3 regions of the Cupriavidus sp. Agwp_2 genome follow, and region 2 is predicted to be linked to each of the others. Evidence: predicted binding sites of a transcription regulator. Region 2 holds the regulator's gene; each other region holds the start of a gene.

Region 1 (5,441 bases), on a different replicon from region 2:
GCCCTTAAGCCTGCCCTTAAGCCTGCTGCAGATACGCCGCGGCGCCCTGCGCCGCGGTGCGCCCGCTGGCGAAGCATGCTGTCAGCAGGTAACCCCCGGTGGGCGCCTCCCAGTCCAGCATTTCGCCCGCGCAGAACACGCCGGGCAGCGCGCGCAGCATCAGCCGTTCATCCATCGCTTCGAAACGCACGCCGCCTGCGCTGCTGATGACCTCGTCGATCGGGCGCGGGCGCAGCAGGCGCAGCGGCAATGCCTTGAGCGAAATCGCCAGCGTGCCTGGATCCTGCATCGCATCCTTCGCCAGGCATTCGCGCAGCAGCCCGGCCTTGACGCCGGTGATGCCGAGCCGGCTCTGCAGGTGACTCGACAGTGAACGCGAGCCGCGCGGATGGTTCACTGCGTTGCCGACCTGTTCCGCGGTGTGCGAGGGCAACAGGTCGAGGTGGATCACTGCGCTGCCGTCGGCTTCGATCCGGTCGCGAATCGGCGCCGACAACGCATAGACCAGGCTGCCTTCGATGCCGGTGGCGCTGATGACGAACTCGCCCTGGCGGTAGTGCGCGTTGCCGTCGCGGTCGGTCAGTGCGATTGCCACCGGCTTGACCGGCGTGCCGGCGAAGCGGTCGGCAAATGATGCGCTCCATGCCACATCGAAGCCGCAATTGGCGGGGCGCAGCGGCGCGACATCGACGCCACGCTCAGCCAGCCGCGGCACCCACGCACCATCCGATCCCAGTCGCGCCCAACTCGCGCCGCCCAGCGCCAGCACCACGGCACGCGCGGGCACGGATGTCTCGCCGTGCGGCGTGGCAAAACGCAGCGTATGCGCAACGCCTTCATCCCAGCCCAGCCAGCGATGGCGCATATGGAACTGCACGCCGGCTTCGCGCAGCCGGTGCAGCCATGCGCGCAGCATTGGCGCGGCCTTCATGTCGGCCGGGAAAACGCGGCCCGAACTGCCAATGAAGGTGTCGATGCCAAGCCCGTGGACCCACTCGCGTAGCATCTGCGGCCCGAAGTCCGCGAGCATCGGCGCGATTTGCGCCGCACGCGCGCCATAGCGGCCGAGGAAGGCCGGTTCCGGCTCCGCATGCGTCAGGTTCATGCCGCCCTTGCCGGCCATCAGGAACTTGCGCCCGACCGAGGGCATCGCGTCATATACCGCCACGCTGGCCCCTTGCGCCACCAGCACTTCGGCCGCCATCAGGCCGGCAGGACCGCCGCCGATGATGGCGACGTCAGGTCGGTTGGCGGTGGCTGCGGTAGGGGTGGCAAGGGACATGGGGGTTCGGCAAGGGCAAGTGTGTTTCCGCCGCGGATTATAGAGCCTGCGGCAGCGCTAGAATGACGCTTTCCCCGGTATTCCCCAGCTATTGCCAGCATGTCTTCCGCCGCCACATCCGCAGACGCCGTCATCGCCGCCACCCGCCACTGGCTTGAACGCGCGGTGATCGGGCTCAACCTGTGCCCCTTTGCCAAGAGCGTCTATGTGAAGGAGCAGGTGCGCTACGTGGTCAGCACGGCAACCGAAGCGCCGGATGTGCTGGATGAACTGGAACGCGAGCTCCGGCTGCTTGATGAGACAGATCCGGCGGGGATCGACACCACGCTGCTGATCCTGCCCGATGCCGTGGCCGATTTCCTCGACTACAACGACCTGCTGTACTTTGCCGGGCGCCTGCTTGGAAGCCTGGGCCTGGAAGGCACGCTGCAGATCGCCAGCTTCCATCCTCAGTACCAGTTCGCCGATACCGAGCCGGACGATATCGAGAACTACACCAACCGCGCGCCGTATCCGATCCTGCACTTGCTGCGCGAGGACAGCATTGCGCGTGCGGCGGCGGCATTCCCGGACGCGGCGGATATCTATGAGCGCAACCAGGCGACCATGCGCAGCCTTGGGCATGAGGGCTGGCGGCGCTGGATGGCGGGCGAGGACGAACCTGAAGACAACGCCGCCGGCAAGAACCCGGCCGCGCAGGACTGACTGACTGACCGACTTACGCCCGCTCGGCCCGCTCGACCGGTTCGGCCGGCGCGGTAGATTCCGGGGTGGTGAAGAAACGCTCGTTCATCTCTTCCAGCCCCAGCGTTTCCAGCACGTTCTGCAGCCGCTCCGCCGGGCGCCGGCGCGGCAGGTCCTTGTACTGGGCGATGATCAGCTCGTTCTTCATCGAATGTTCCCAGCCCACCAGCTCGGTCACGCTGACCTGGTAGCCATGGGCTTCCAGCTGCAGGCAGCGCAGCACATTGGTCACCTGGCTGCCGAACTCGCGCGTATGCAGCGGGTGGCGCCAGATCTCGGTCAGCGGATTGCCCGCCAGCAGCTTGCCCTTGTGCTTGCGCAGCACGCTGGCCACTTCGGCCTGGCAGCAGGGCACCAGCACGATATGCTGCGCACGCTTGGCCAGCGCGAAGTGGATGGCATCGTCGGTGGCGGTATTGCACGCATGCAGCGCGGTGACCACGTCGACGGTCGGCGGCAGCTGCGGCGAGGTGATCGAATCCGCCACCGACAGGTTCAGGAACGACATACCGGGAAAGCCCAGCCGCGCCGCCAGCGCCTGCGAGGTCTTCACCAGTTCCTCGCGCGTTTCGATGCCGTAGATGTGGGAATCGTCCTTCAATGCCTTGAAGAACAGGTCGTACAGGATGAAACCGAGGTACGACTTGCCGGCACCATGGTCGACCAGGGTGACGCGGCCGCGCTCGTCCTTGACCTGCTGAAGCAGCGGTTCGATGAACTGGAACAGGTGGTAGACCTGCTTGAGCTTGCGCCGGCTGTCCTGGTTCATCTTGCCGTCGCGCGTCAGGATATGGAGTTCCTTGAGCAACTCGGTGGACTGGCCGGGGCGGATTTCGTGGGTATTTGACATGGGGACTGCGCAGGCTGCGGGGCGCGGCGCGCCCCGGAAATGCCGACAGTTTACCGAAAAGTCCGGCGATGCCCCGTCAGTCGTGGTCGGCATCACCCCACCCCGGCGGGGATCGTTGTTCGCTCAAGTTTCTGGCCCCAGCTGCCGATGGTCAAGGATCGATAACAAGTGGAGCGCTAGCCATCCGGGCACGCCCTGTCCGCCAGCGCGGACAGGCAGCGGTGACGGGCCGGCCTGCAGCTCCGCAGAAAAATCAGGGGACTCATGATGCACGAGTCGGGTTTGCGCCTGGAGCTGACCGAGCCAGGCGAGCAGGTGCATGCACGCTACACGCCGGAGCCAGGCAGGCTGGCGCCGGATCACGCCAGCCTGAAACAGTGCCTGGACAGCCACGGCTGGGCCGGCGCCAGGCTGGATGCGCGCGCCGTTGCGCAGTTCTTGCAGCAGTGCCAGCGCGCCGAGCACGAGATCGACGCTGCCATTGGCGCACTGGTTGACGGCGCTTTCGAGCTGGATGTCACGGGCGACTGCCTGGCTGTGCGGCTCACGTTGATGCCTGCCGAAGGTGGCCGCCCGGCCACGGAGGACGATATCCGCCGTGCTGTCGCAGAGCGCGGCGTGGTGGCGCCGATCCAGGCGCTTGCACTTGACGCCGCGCTGGCGGAAGGCCGCTGCGAATTGCACACCATCGCCGCCGGCGTGGCGCCGCGCCAGGGCGAGCCGGCGCGTTTCCTCAACCTGCTGCAGCCGCGCAAGCCGGCGCAGGCCGAAGACGAAGATTCGCGCGTCGACCTGCGCGACCTTGGCAACCTGCTGCTGGTCAGTCCCGGCACGCCGCTGATGCGCCGGATCCCGGCCGTGGCCGGCAACGATGGCATGGACGTGTTCGGCAAACCGGTGCCCGCCGATCCTGTCGATGATGCGCCCTTTGCCGAGGGCCTGACCGGCGCCGCCGCCGATCCCGACGACCCCGACCTGCTGGTCGCCGTGATCGCCGGCTCGCCGGTGGTCGGCGTGCATGGCATTGCCGTGAGCCCGGTGGTGCAGGTGGAGGCAGTCGACCTGCATTCGGGCAACGTCGCGTTTGACGGCACGCTGCGCGTAGCGGGCGATATCCGTACCGGCATGTCGGTGCGCGTCAGCGGCGACGTGCTGGTCGAAGGCACCATCGAAGCCGCCGACATCGACGCCGGCGGCAATGTCGTGGTCAAGGGCGGCATCATCGGCAAGGCCGAGACAGGCCATGCCGACGGCGGCATCAGCCGCGCCAGCGTGCGCTGCAAGGGCGCGGTCAAGGCGCGCTTCATCGAGAATGCCGTGGTCGAGGCCGGCACCGAGGTGAACGTCGACAGCGGCATCCGCCAGAGCGACGTTGCCGCGGGCGAGCGCATCGTGGTCGGCGGACCCGGCGTGCAGGGGAGCATCAGCGGCGGGCGCACGCGCGCCATGCTGGCGGTGCGCGTCGCGGTGCTCGGCAGCCCTGCCGGTAGCGCCACCAGTGTGCAGGTGGGCTTGAACCCTTACGCGGACGCTCAACGTGCCGCGCTGGAGGCCGACCGCCGCAAGCTGCTGGAAGAGCAGAACAAGGTCAGGCAACTGGTGACGTTTTTTGCCAAGCATCCGGAGAAGGCCGTCGGCGACTTGCGCGAGAAGGCGCGCGCCACGCTGTTCAAGCTTTCGCGCGACATGTTCGAGCTGGAAGGTCGCCTGACGGAACTGGGCCAGCAAATGCAGCCATCGGCCGATGCCGTGATCGACGCCGCGCGCCGCATCCATGGCGGCGTCACGCTGCAGGTGGGCAGCCGCGTGCTCAAGGTGATGGAAGACAAGCCTGGCGGCCAGATCCGCCTGGCTGACGACCGCATTGTGGTGAACTGACCACGGACCGGGCGCGCCCCGGGCACGCACCTTCGCCACGCGCGAATTTGTACTATCCTGCAGGTATGTCCTGGGGTGCCGCAGGATGGGCGAGAGAGCTAGACTCGGGCAGTGAATGCAGAAGCGGACCAGCAAACTGTGGAAGCGTTACACGGAACCGAATCACGTGGCACTTGAGATACCGGAAGGCCAGCCAATGCGGCTGGCCTTCCTGCTTTTGCAGGCACCGACATCGCGCGCGATCCGACCTACACTGAAGGTGCAACCAGTCTCTCACAGGAGGTTGCTATGACTGCCGCAATGATCACGGCACTGGCGCTGATCGCCCTGGTCGCTTGTGCCGCACTTGTCATCTGGGTCATGCGCGAGAAAGATCCGACGCTGCTGCAGCAGCAGGAGCAGTCGGTGCGCACATGGTTCGACCATATGATCCATCGCCACTAGTCCATCGCGTCATTGAATTGGCACCGGGCGAATTCGCCGCGATGGATCGTCGTACTTCCACTTGATTGGCTTGGGATTCTTGTTGTGTTGACGGATATAACGCATCAGCTTGCGATCCAGGTCCTTCACCGAAGTGAAGACGCCTCGTGCGATCACATCGCGCTGAATGCGCGCAAACCAGTTTTCGACCTGATTGAGCCAGGACGTGTAGGTCGGCGTGTGGTGCATGTGGACGTTGGGGTG
Region 2 (5,441 bases):
GCCGTGGGGCCGGGTCTCGGTCGGCGTGCGCTGCGGCGGCGAGCGGCCGTGGGTGCGCTATATGCAGGCGCGCGTGTCGGTGCTGACTGACTATTACGTCGCCTCGCGCGCGCTGGGTCCGGGCGAACCGGTCAGCCAGGCTGATATCGAAGTGCGCCAGGGCGACTTGGCCACCTTGCCGCGCGCGGTCATCACCGACCCGGCACAGCTCGCCGGCGCCGTCGCCGCCAACCGCATCGCTGCCGGCTCGCCCATGCGCAGCGACCTGCTGCGCAAGGCCATCGTCGTACGCCAGGGGCAGACCGTCACCGTGTCCGTCGAAGGCGATGCCTTCCAGATCTCCAGCGAAGGCAAGGTGCTGGCCGACGCCGCCGCCGGCAATACCGTGCAGGTACGCCTGCGCAACGGCCAGGTGGTCAACGGCCTGGTGCGCAGCGGCGACACGGTCGTGCTGCAATAAGCACTTCCAGTCTTTCGAATCGTGGCTGACAGCCGGATTCAGATGGCGCCGCGGCATGAGAAAATGCCGCCGGTCCTGCCGTGCGGGCAATACGGGGCACGTTCCCTAAAGATTTCGCCGCCGCGGCCGTAATGCCATAGGAAACCAGCAAGGAACGCCCGTGAAGATCAACCATTCCACCTCGTCCCGGCCCGCCGACGCGCCCGCAGGCGACGCCGCCGCCCGGCCCCAGGCCGCACCGGCCAGCGCCGCCACGCCGTCCTCCGGGCTGAGCGTCAGCCCGCTGGCCGCGCAGGTACGCGAGATCAGCAGCCGCCTGACGCAGGAAACCGACGACGATATCGATACCGCCAAGGTCGAAGAGATCCGCCAGGCTATTGCCGAGGGCCGGATCAAGATCGACCCGGGCAAGATTGCCGATGGCCTGCTCGCCACTTTGCGCGAGTTCGGCCAGGCCGACCCGCACTAGCCAAATCATGAGCCAAAGCCTGATCCAGTCCCTGCAGCGTGAAACCGAAGGCCTTGAGACCTTCGGGCAGCTTCTTGCGCAAGAGCGCGATGCCATAAAGCGCGGGGATTTCACTGCGCTCAGCGAATTGCTGACGCGCAAGGTGGAGGTGGGTCAGGCGCTGTCGCGCCAGGTTCGGGCGCGCGAGGCGCAGATGCAGGCGCTCGGCTTGCGCACCGGTGCCGATGGGCAATTGCTTGGCCAGCAGATTGATGCCGGTGTCGCAGAAGCCTGGCGCAAGCTGATCTTTGCTGCCCGGGTGACGCGGGATGGCAATGCGCTGAATGGCGCCGTCATCAAGGCCCACCTCGAATTCACGCAGGAAGCGATTCAGGCGCTGCGCCAGCATAGTGGCGGGGATGCCGGGTTGTATGGGAAGGATGGGAGGGCGGCGGCCGGGGTTGGGGGTGTGAGCCTGGCGGCTGGCTGATTTGAGCTTAGCCTTGCGACTGGGCATCAGGTAGCTATTTGATGCGCCCGGTTCCGCCCTAAAGGGTGGAACCGGGCAGATCAAATAGCCACAAGATGCCCAGCCGCAAGGCACAACATTTGTCTACCGAAACCCAACAACCACCTCATTGCTCCGCCCCTGCAAAACCGGCACCAGGCTCCCCTGCCCCGGCACCCGGAACGCAAACACAAACCCCTTGGTAGCATCGTCCCCGGCGAACGCGGAGGTCTGCCCCTCGGCCTGAGGCAGCATCACACACCGCTGCGCATTGCAGAGATATGCCTGCAACTCAACCGGCGGCGTCTGCGCAAAGCTGTAGCGCCAGCGCACCGTGGTAATCACCCCTTCAGCCTGAGGCAGCACCCCCACCGGCTGGATCGGCGCCGACACGGCCCGCTGCCCGCGCCCATGCAACGCCGGCCCATTGACCGACCCGGTCCACGCATGCCGCGTGCCGCCTTCGATCGCCGCCCAGGCACAGGCAGACCCCGCCACGAGCCCGAGGCAGGCAACGCGCGCCAGGCTGGACATCACAGCAACCCACGCAACTGGTTCCGCAACCGCGTAATCGCCTGCCCCCGGATCTGGCACACCCGTGACTCGGTCACATCCAGCACGGCCCCGATCTCACGCAGGTTCAGCTCCTGGTCGTAGCACAGCGACAGCACCAGCTTCTCGCGCTCGGGCAGCCGGTCGATGGCGCGGATCAGCGCCTCGCGCATGCCGCTTTCCATCAGCACTTTCAGCGGGTTGCCGTCATCGCTGGCGCCGAGGTGGCGGTCAAGGAAATCTTCTTCGCCGGAGCGCTCGAAATCTTCGTAATGCAGCAACTGGCAGCCATAGACCTCGTTGAGCAGGACCTGGTATTCGTCCAGCGCCATTTCCATCGCTTCAGCCACTTCGGAGTCGAGCGGCGTGCGTCCGAGCTTCTGCTCAAGCGAGCGCTGGGTGCGTTCGATGCGGCGCGTGAACTGGCGCAGGCTGCGCGATTGCCAGTCGTTGGCGCGCACCTCGTCGAGCATGGCGCCGCGGATGCGCTGGCTGGCGTAGGTCTCGAAGCGCGCGCCGTGGGTGTCTTCATAGCGCTTGGCGGCATCGAGCAGGCCGATCATGCCGGCCTGGATCAGGTCGTCGATCTGCACGCTGGCAGGCAGCCTGGCGGCCAGCTGCAGGGCGATGCGACGCACCAGCTGTGCGTGCGCCTTGACCACATCGGCCTGGTCGAGCTTTCCCTGGATCGTGTACATGGTGCAATTCTCGTGAATGCTGGATTGCTGGACCGGCGCGCCACGTGGCGCGCCGGCTGGCTCAGGGTCTGGTTCGTTGGTAAGGCATGGTTCGGGCGGCGCTCATGCCGGCACGGGCGTTGCGGCGGGGGCTGGCGCCTCGGCCCGCAACGGCCAGCCGCCGATGCTGCCGGCGGCGCGGCGCAGCGCGCTGGTCGCGGGTGCGGCCGGGAAGGCTTCGACTACGCAGCGGCCGAGCTGCACGCCGCGCGCCACCAGCGGATCGGCCGGCAGCCAGCCGGCGCACTGCACTTCCACGCCCAGGTACTGGCTGGCGGTGCGCGCCAGGTTGCGCAGGATCGCCTGCACCGCGAGTTCGGTGGCGGCCATGTTGACCACGAGGTGGAAGCGGCGCCAGGCGTACAGGTGGTGCAGGCGCTTGATGCAGGCATACGCGGCGGTGATCGACGCCAGTTCCGGGCGCATCACGATCACTACGTTGTGCGCGCCGCCGGCAAAGGGCGACAGCGCGCCGTCGGCATCGGCGGTGGCATCCACCAGCACGCTGCGGAAGGCCGACAGCGCCGTGGCGGGCACCTCAAGCCCCGCGCGTTGGCGGCCAGCCGGAAGCACCGATACCGCGCCGCCGGTGCCGACTCCCGCCGCGGCTTCCAGGGGCAGGCGCCCCTCCTGCACGTCGGCGAGCGTGCCGGCCGGGGTCGCGCCGGCGAGTCTGGTCGCGCGCGCCGTGGCCGGGTCTTCGTCGAGCAGCAGTACGCGCTCGCCCTGCATCGCCAGGGCTTGCGACAGGCCCAGCGCCACGGTGGTGGCGCCGGCGCCGCGCTCGCTGGCGACCACGGCGATGCGGCGCGTGGTGCGCGGCGCCAGCATGCGCCGCAGGCTTTCTGCCTGGTCCATGGCGAGGGTGCTCACTGCAGGGCTCCCATGACATCGGCCGCTTCCACGGCGGCGGCAGGTGCCGCCGCCGCGCGGCCGGGGTAGTTCTCCAATACGTCGAGCAGCGCCAGCATGCGGCCCATGCCTTCATTGAGCACGGTGCCCGGCACCGCCGCGCCGGCCCGCACGGTGCGGCCGGCCAGCCGTGCCAAGAAAGCCGGCGCGGTCGCGGTCGGCGCGTGTTCCAGGCGCAGCACGGACAGGCCAAGCTGCAGCGCCGCGAGTGCGGCACTGGCGGCGTGGCCGGCTTCGGCATCCTGCGCGAAGTGGTCGGCGGCATGGCGCAGCGTGCGCAGGCGCGTTTCGGCCGTGTCCGACCACGGCGTCCAGTGCGCCACCTGCGCCGCGTCCGGCGCCAGTGCCGGGTCGCACAGCAAATAGCGGGTATCGAGCAGCTCGCCGCTGGCGCGATCGACCAGGCGCACCACTACCAGGCAGGCATCGATGCCGCCTTCGGGGGCGCCCTTGCCACGCGCGGGGCTGTCGGGCACGCGCACGTCGGCGCTGGCGAGCCAGCGCACGGCGTCGCGCTCACGCACGACGGCGTCGCCGACGGCGTGGAAGGTCAGCGTATCGGCGAGCGCATCGAGCTTCCAGGCGGCGCCTGCGCTGACCACGCGCACGGTCTTGCGCGCGCCCGCGATCCAGCGTTCGCTGGCCTGCTGCCAGCGCGCCAGCGTGGCGGCGGACGGCATCGCGTCGACCAGGTTGACCACCTTGCGCGCAGCGCTCATGGCCGCGCGCAGGTTGGCGGCCTCGGCATCGGCCTCGCCCAGCGGCTGGCCGGCGGCGGTGACGGTGGCGGCCAGCGGCGTGCCGTCGCGGTCGCCCAGCCACAGCGTGTGCTGCAGCGGCTGCGGCGTGCGGCGGCCGGGCACGCTGACCGGCAGCGTGGCTGCCAGCGCCAGCACGTACTGGTCGCAGGCGCGGTTGACGTCGCGGCAGACCGCTTCGCGCACCTGCTGCGCCATCGCGCGCAGCGCGGTATCGCCCGCGGTGCGCTGCTGCCACAGCGAGCGCGCCAGGTCGAAGCCGAGGCCCGCGCCGTTGAGTTCCGCGACGCACTGGCCCAGCGCATCGGCGCTGTCGGTGAGCGAGCGCAGCACGTCGTCGGCGCCGCCGTTCCCGCCCTTCCCTCCATTCCCGGCCTGCTCGTCCGCTGCCGCCTGGCGGCGGCGCGCGGCGTCGGCATCGGCGAAGACCGAACCGCGGCGCGGCGTCAGGAAAGCGCGTTCGACCAGCGCCGTGCTGCTGGCCAGCTCCAGGTGCTCGGGCACGCGCTGGCCGGTGGAGGCGTAGAACACCGGCAGGCGGTGGCGGATCACCACGTCGAGCACGGAGCCCAGGTGTGTGGCCTCATCCAGCTTGCTGATGATGCAGCCATCGATGCCGCCGTCATCGGGCGCGGCATCGTGGCGGTAGGCATGCACGACCTCATTGAGCGTGTCGCCGTGGCTGGCCCCGTTGAGCAGCAGTACGCGCTGCACCGGCGCGGGCACACCGGCCAGCATGGCGATCTGCTCCGACAGGCTGCGGTCGCGCTGGCTCATGCCGACGGTGTCGATGATGACCAGGTGCTTGTCCTTCATCGCCGCCAGCGCGAAGCGCAGGTCGGCGGCGTCTTTCACCGCATGCACCGGCACGCCAAGGATGTCGCCGTAGATGCGCAGCTGTTCATGCGCGCCGATACGGAAGCTGTCGGTAGTCAGCAGCGCCAGCTTGTCGGCGCCGTGGCGCAGCACGAAGCGAGCCGCCAGCTTGGCAGTGGTGGTGGTCTTGCCCACGCCGGTGGGCCCGATCAGCGCCAGCACGCCGCCCTGCGCGAACAGGTGGTCTTCG
Region 3 (5,441 bases), 440 kb from region 2:
GGTGAAGGTCGCCCCGCTGTACTTGCCGTAGGTCGGGCTGGCGGGATTGCTGTCGAGCGTGCCGCCGGTGATGGCACCGAAATCGATATGGATCGTGCCCGTGCCGATGGCCGCGTCCTGCTTGGCCTGGCCCGCACCCACCAGCGACTGGGCCTGGGCCAGCGCGGTGACGTTGACCGAATAGGTGCCGGCGGCCGCGGTATTGCTGCCGGTGGCGGTCAGGACACTGGTATTGCTGGAGGTGGCCGTCGCTGCGTTGAAGAAGCTTGGCTTTGACAACTGGTTGGCCGCGCCCTGGAATGCCGCCAGCATGCTCTGCAGCTGGCCATAGGCCGACAGCTTGGTGTTGTAGCTGGACTGCTTCTGCTTGATGACCGTCAGCGGTACCTGTTCGGCTGCGGTTAGTTGGTCGAGCAGTGCGCCCAGGTCCAGGCCGGAACCAACGCCGAGGTTAGAGATTGTTGCCATTCTTCTACTCCAGTGTGCTACTTCAAATCCTGGCTCTCGCGGGCGCTCAGGCGGTCTGGTTCACGAACAGGCCCTGCAACTGCGACATGGCATCGGAGATCCGCACCAGTTCTTCGGTGGGAATCTGCCGGATCACTTCGCCGCTGGCCTTGTCCATCACCTTGGTGATGACGCGGTGGCCGGTGTTGTCGATTTCAAACTGGACGCTGACCGAGGCGGTGCGCAGCGCCTCGGTCAGGCGCGCGAGCGCCGCATCGAGCGAGGGCGATGGCTGTTCGCCGCCCTTTGCGCCGTTGCCCGGCTTGGCGGATGCTGCCGCTCCGGCGGGCACGCCGGTCACCCGGCGGTCCGGCTGCTCGGTGGGCTGGACCGCCAGCATGGAAAGCGGCATGGTCGGAGTGGTAGCGGCAGTAGCCATGGTCGGCTCGACTCGGTGGGTTCCTGAAATGTTTTCCCAGGACCGCAGTCCTGGGGAAACACTCCATGCCGAAGCCGGGCACGAAGCCCGGCTCCGTTGCTACGCGTCAGTCAATTAACGCAGCAGCGACAGCACGCCTTGCGTGGTCTGGTTGGCCTGGGCCAGGACCGAGGTGCCAGCTTGTTGCAGGATGTTGGCGCGGGTCATGTTCGACACTTCCGTTGCGTAGTCAGCATCCTGGATGCGCGAGCGCGACGACGACAGGTTGGTGATGGTCGTGCCCAGGTTGGCGATGGTCGAGTCCAGGCGGTTCTGGATCGAACCCAGCGAGCTCTTCAGGTCGTCCACCTTTTGCAGGGCGGTGTCCAGGGTAGCCAGCGGGTTGGCCGATGCGCCCGCCGTCAGGTTGGCGGCGGTCAGCTTGCTGGTGTCGAGGCTGAACTTGGCGGTACCGGCGGTGGACGTTGTGTCGGCGGAAGCCGGGTCCACGGCCACGTAGGCGTACATTGCAGTGCCGCTGACGGCGCCCGACATGCCTTGGTTCTTCAGGGCCTGGGCCTCTGCGGCCGAAGCCGGGGTGATCCGGACTTCAGCAAACCAGTTGCCGTTCTTGTCGACCACGGCGTTGGCGCCGATGGAGACGCTGCCGCCTGCGATGCCCAGGGTGGTGGCCAGCGTGTTGGGAGTCTTTTCCGCGACCGTGTTGAGCGAAACGGCGGTGGTCGCGCCGTAGGCCTTCTGGTAGTCGGCAGCGACGGCGGCGCCGGCCACGGTCATCGAGGCCGTGCCGTTGAACGAAGCGCCTGCGGTGGCTTGCGGGCCGTTCACGTTGAAGCTTTGCAGGTTCAGCGTCTTGGTGCTGATCTCTTGCAGGTTGACCGCGATGGTCTGGCCGTCGTTGGCGCCAACCTGGATGTTCACGGCCTTGGCGCTCGACGACAGCACCTTCACGCCGTTGAAGTCGGTCTGTTGCGACAGGCGGTCGATTTCCGACATGCGCTGGCCGATTTCATCCTGGATCGACTTCAGGTCGGAAGCCGAGTTCGAGCCGGTGGCGGCTTGCACCGACAGCGTACGGATACGTTGCAGGTTGTTGGTCACTTCGGCCAGCGCGCCTTCGGTCGTCTGAGCCAGCGAGATACCGTCGTTGGCGTTGCGCTGAGCTTGCGTCAGGCCGTTGATGTTCGAGGTGAAGCGGTTCGCAATGGCCAGGCCAGCTGCGTCGTCCTTGGCGCTGTTGATGCGCAGGCCCGACGACAGACGCTGAATCGCCGTGTTCAGCGACGATTGCGAAGCGTTCATGTTGTTCTGAGTCATCAGAGACAACGAATTGGTGTTAATGACTTGCGCCATGGTACGACTCCTATATGCAAAGTTTTGGGCATTCCGGCTAGTGCCGTAACGTTGGCGGCCTGCTTTGCAGGGCGTAGAGTGCCTCCGTTGCTTGGGTTATCGACCGGGCAAGACAAAGATTTAGAGTGATCTCCGCGATAGTTTCGGGAGAGATTGACGTGACGCAAGGTGCCGCGCCCGCGTTGTAGGCGCAGCGGGCGGGAAGGGTGGGGGTGGCTTGAATCAGCGCCGCTTGCGCGTACGCGGTATATAGATAGGCACGAATTCCGCCGCGATTGCCGGGTCGATCCCGACCACCGGCGTGTCCAGCGGCGTCACCAGGCAAATCGCCTGCTTGTAGACGAGCGTGGGCTGCGGATCGTCCAGCCGCCGTCCGAGCAGGACCATGTAGCTGTCCGCCGCCAGCACGATTCCCTGCAGCCGTGTGCCGTTGGACAGATGGACGACCACCGGCGCGCGGCTGGCGGAATGGACGGCGAGGTGCTGGTACTGCAGTTCTTTTCGGCTGGGGTGCTTGGGCCGGATTTCCTTCTTCTTCACAACGACTCCGGAAGAGCCCGCAAGGGTTCTGGCGGCTGATGACGATCCGTTGGCAGGCGGCTGGGTGGGCGGCGCGGCCAGGGCGGCAGGGGAAACTTCCGCTCTCGGAACCGGCCTCGGGTCGGGTCGTCAGCGCTGCGGCGCCGGTTGGCCTCGCGCTCGGGCCCCCGGGCGTCGCGCACATGCCGGCGGTGGGCGCTGCCAGAAGAGAAGGGGAATACTTCAGCGCCGAGAGTAACAAAGTTTTACAAGAGTTGACGGGCAGAGTGCCGCGCTGGGCCTAGAGCCTTTGCTCTACAAAATTTGTTGCGCTCGGTGCTGTGGTATTGTAGCAACTTTGTGCGACTGCACAATGGCCTTGTACCGGCCGGTCCGCCAGCCCTATGGGGCCGGAGCTGGAGGAAAAACTGAAAAAACAAAAAAATTCGCCCCGAAGTGACGTCAGGGCCAAAAACATCAAAAGTGCCCGAAAAACCTCATAACGGCATAAGGGATTTCCCTGATAGAAACGGGATTTACACCTCATGTAAGCGCGTTTATATTCTTGGCAAGAGCTTGGTTTCGAGCTCTTGTAGTCCTGGAAAGCCTACGAGCACCCCGCGCGTGGGCTTCTTTTTTTGGTGCCTACGTCATTTGGGTCGCGCTCTGTGGCGCTGTGGTCGATGAATTAACCGACCGTTCGGGATGCCCAGCGTGATTAAAAGCCACCTTGCGGACAGGCAATCCACCGAATTGCGTGGGTTTTTGCCTCTAATTCTCATTTCCCTTCAAGAACTGTGCGCTGACCGCCGATAGGGCGACTGCGCTGCCGTATTGCCGTCGTCCGGCCCCGGCAGGACCGCGCTCGTACGGACACAAAACATTCAGTTCTTCGGTTCAGAAGGGAGCGTAGTGATGGCATGGTTTCGCAACATTGGCATCGGGGTCCGGCTGTCCCTGGCCTTTTCGGTGGTGGTGGTGCTGCTGGTGGGCATCGCCTTGTCGGGCGTCTATGCCCTGGGCGGCATGAACGAGGCGATGCGCATGACCGTGGAGGGCCGCCTGCTGAAGGTGCTGGACCTGAACCGGGTCAAGGAAGACGCGCAGGAGGTCGGCATCATGGTGCGCGACGCCACGCTGACCGAAGACCCCGCCATGGCGGCGCAGAATGCCGGGCGCATCCAGGCGCTGCGCAAGTCGATGCAGGAAACGCTGGCGGCAATGGGCAAGGTGATGGAGGCTTCCGGCCGACCGGACCTGCAGAAGCGCTTTGCCGAGCTGGAGGCGGCGCGGCATGCGTATGACGGCCAGCTCGACATGGTGCTGCGGCAGGTCGGCGCCGGTGAATTTGCCGGGGCGCGGGCGGCGCTGGCGGTGACGCTGCCGGCGGCGCAGGGGCCGTATTTCGAGCAGCTCGATGGCATCGTGGCGATGGGGCGGGCCGGCGCAGTCTCGGCGGTCAAGGAATCGGACGCGCGCTACGCCTGGGCCCGCAACATGCTGCTGGGCATGGCGGCCGCCGCGGTGGCGCTGGCAGCGTTGCTGGGGCTGACGATTACGCGTTCGGTGACGCGCCCGGTGCGGCAGGCGCTGCGGGCCGCCGAGGCGCTGGCCACGGGCAACCTGCGTTACCGCGTGGCGGTGCGTAGCCGCGACGAGACCGGTCGCATGCTCGCGGCGCTGGAACGCGCCTTCCGCCACCTGTCGGGCCTGGTGCAGGGGATCCAGCGCGCCTCGGGCTCGATCGAGGGCGCCACGCGCGAGATCTCGCGCGGCAATGCCGACCTGTCGGTGCGCACCGGCCAGCAGGCGGCGTCGCTGCAGCAGACCGCGGCGTCGATGGAGCAACTGACCTCGACCGTGCGCCAGAACGCCGACAACGCGCGCCAGGCCAGCCAGCTGGCGCTCAATGCCTCGGAGGTCGCTTCCGAGGGCGGCCGTGCCGTGCGCGAGATGGTGCAGACCATGGAGACCATCTCCCGGTCGTCATCGCAGGTGGCCGAGATCACCGGGGTGATCGAGAGCATTGCCTTCCAGACCAATATCCTGGCGCTCAACGCCGCGGTGGAAGCCGCGCGCGCGGGCGAGCAGGGGCGCGGCTTCGCCGTGGTGGCGGCGGAGGTGCGCAGCCTGGCGCAGCGTTCCTCGGCGGCCGCCAAGCAGATTGCCGGCCTGATCGGCGGTTCGGTGCAGCAGGTGCAGGAAGGGGCGCGCCAGGCCGAGCAGGCCGGCCGCACCATGGACGATATCGTCGGCGCCGTCGGGCGCGTGACGCATATCATCGGCGAGATCTCGGCGGCCAGCACCGAGCAGACCATCGGTATCGAGCAGGTCAGCCTGGCGGTGACACAGATGGAAGGCGTGACGCAGCAGAACGCGGCACTGGTCGAGCAGGCCGCCGCGGCGGCGCAGAGCCTGCTGCACCAGGCCGACGGGCTGGTATCGGAAGTGGGGCGGTTCGAAGTGGAGGCACAGGCGGCGCCGGCTACTAAGCCGGCTACTGAGGCAACTATTAAGGCGGTGATGCCTGCCGCACTCGCGCCGGCCGCGCCGGCCGCCCGGTTGGCACCGCGTGCACCCCGTGCCACGCCCACAGCGGCCGCTACCCCCGTTGCCCCACGCGCCAGGGCCACTGCGAAGCGGCACGCCGAACCGGCGCGCGCCACGGCGCCCGCCAACGGAT

Evidence for each region. The regulator FliA, encoded in region 2, starts transcription of late flagellar genes. The targets are predictions, from matches to a motif close to CTAAAGTTTNNNNNNNNNNNGCCGNTA.
Region 1: the regulator FliA is predicted to act here: its motif matches at 3,000-3,026, upstream of LPA45_RS04470 (DUF342 domain-containing protein).
Region 3: the regulator FliA is predicted to act here: its motif matches at 2,337-2,363, upstream of LPA45_RS27010 (FliC/FljB family flagellin).

The regions. Positions count from the first base shown of each region.
Region 1 covers NZ_CP088083.1:952,225-957,665, forward strand. Annotated here, with positions in the region: gene LPA45_RS04455 (TIGR03862 family flavoprotein) at 17-1,282, opposite strand; gene LPA45_RS04460 (DUF1415 domain-containing protein) at 1,382-1,987, shown strand; gene LPA45_RS04465 (SAM-dependent methyltransferase) at 2,001-2,876, opposite strand; gene LPA45_RS04470 (DUF342 domain-containing protein) at 3,141-4,754, shown strand; gene LPA45_RS04475 (hypothetical protein) at 5,043-5,198, shown strand; gene LPA45_RS04480 (IS630 family transposase) at 5,208-5,441, opposite strand, start outside.
Region 2 covers NZ_CP088084.1:1,612,360-1,617,800, forward strand. Annotated here, with positions in the region: gene flgA (flagellar basal body P-ring formation chaperone FlgA) at 1-460, shown strand, start outside; gene flgM (flagellar biosynthesis anti-sigma factor FlgM) at 621-929, shown strand; gene LPA45_RS25060 (flagella synthesis protein FlgN) at 937-1,398, shown strand; gene LPA45_RS25065 (flagellar protein FlhE) at 1,522-1,950, opposite strand; gene LPA45_RS25070 (RNA polymerase sigma factor FliA) at 1,950-2,666, opposite strand; gene LPA45_RS25075 (flagellar synthesis regulator MotR) at 2,769-3,563, opposite strand; gene flhF (flagellar biosynthesis protein FlhF) at 3,575-5,441, opposite strand, start outside.
Region 3 covers NZ_CP088084.1:2,048,992-2,054,432, forward strand. Annotated here, with positions in the region: gene fliD (flagellar filament capping protein FliD) at 1-468, opposite strand, end outside; gene LPA45_RS27005 (flagellar protein FlaG) at 515-886, opposite strand; gene LPA45_RS27010 (FliC/FljB family flagellin) at 1,001-2,239, opposite strand; gene LPA45_RS27015 (RNA chaperone Hfq) at 2,462-2,779, opposite strand; gene LPA45_RS27020 (methyl-accepting chemotaxis protein) at 3,674-5,441, shown strand, end outside.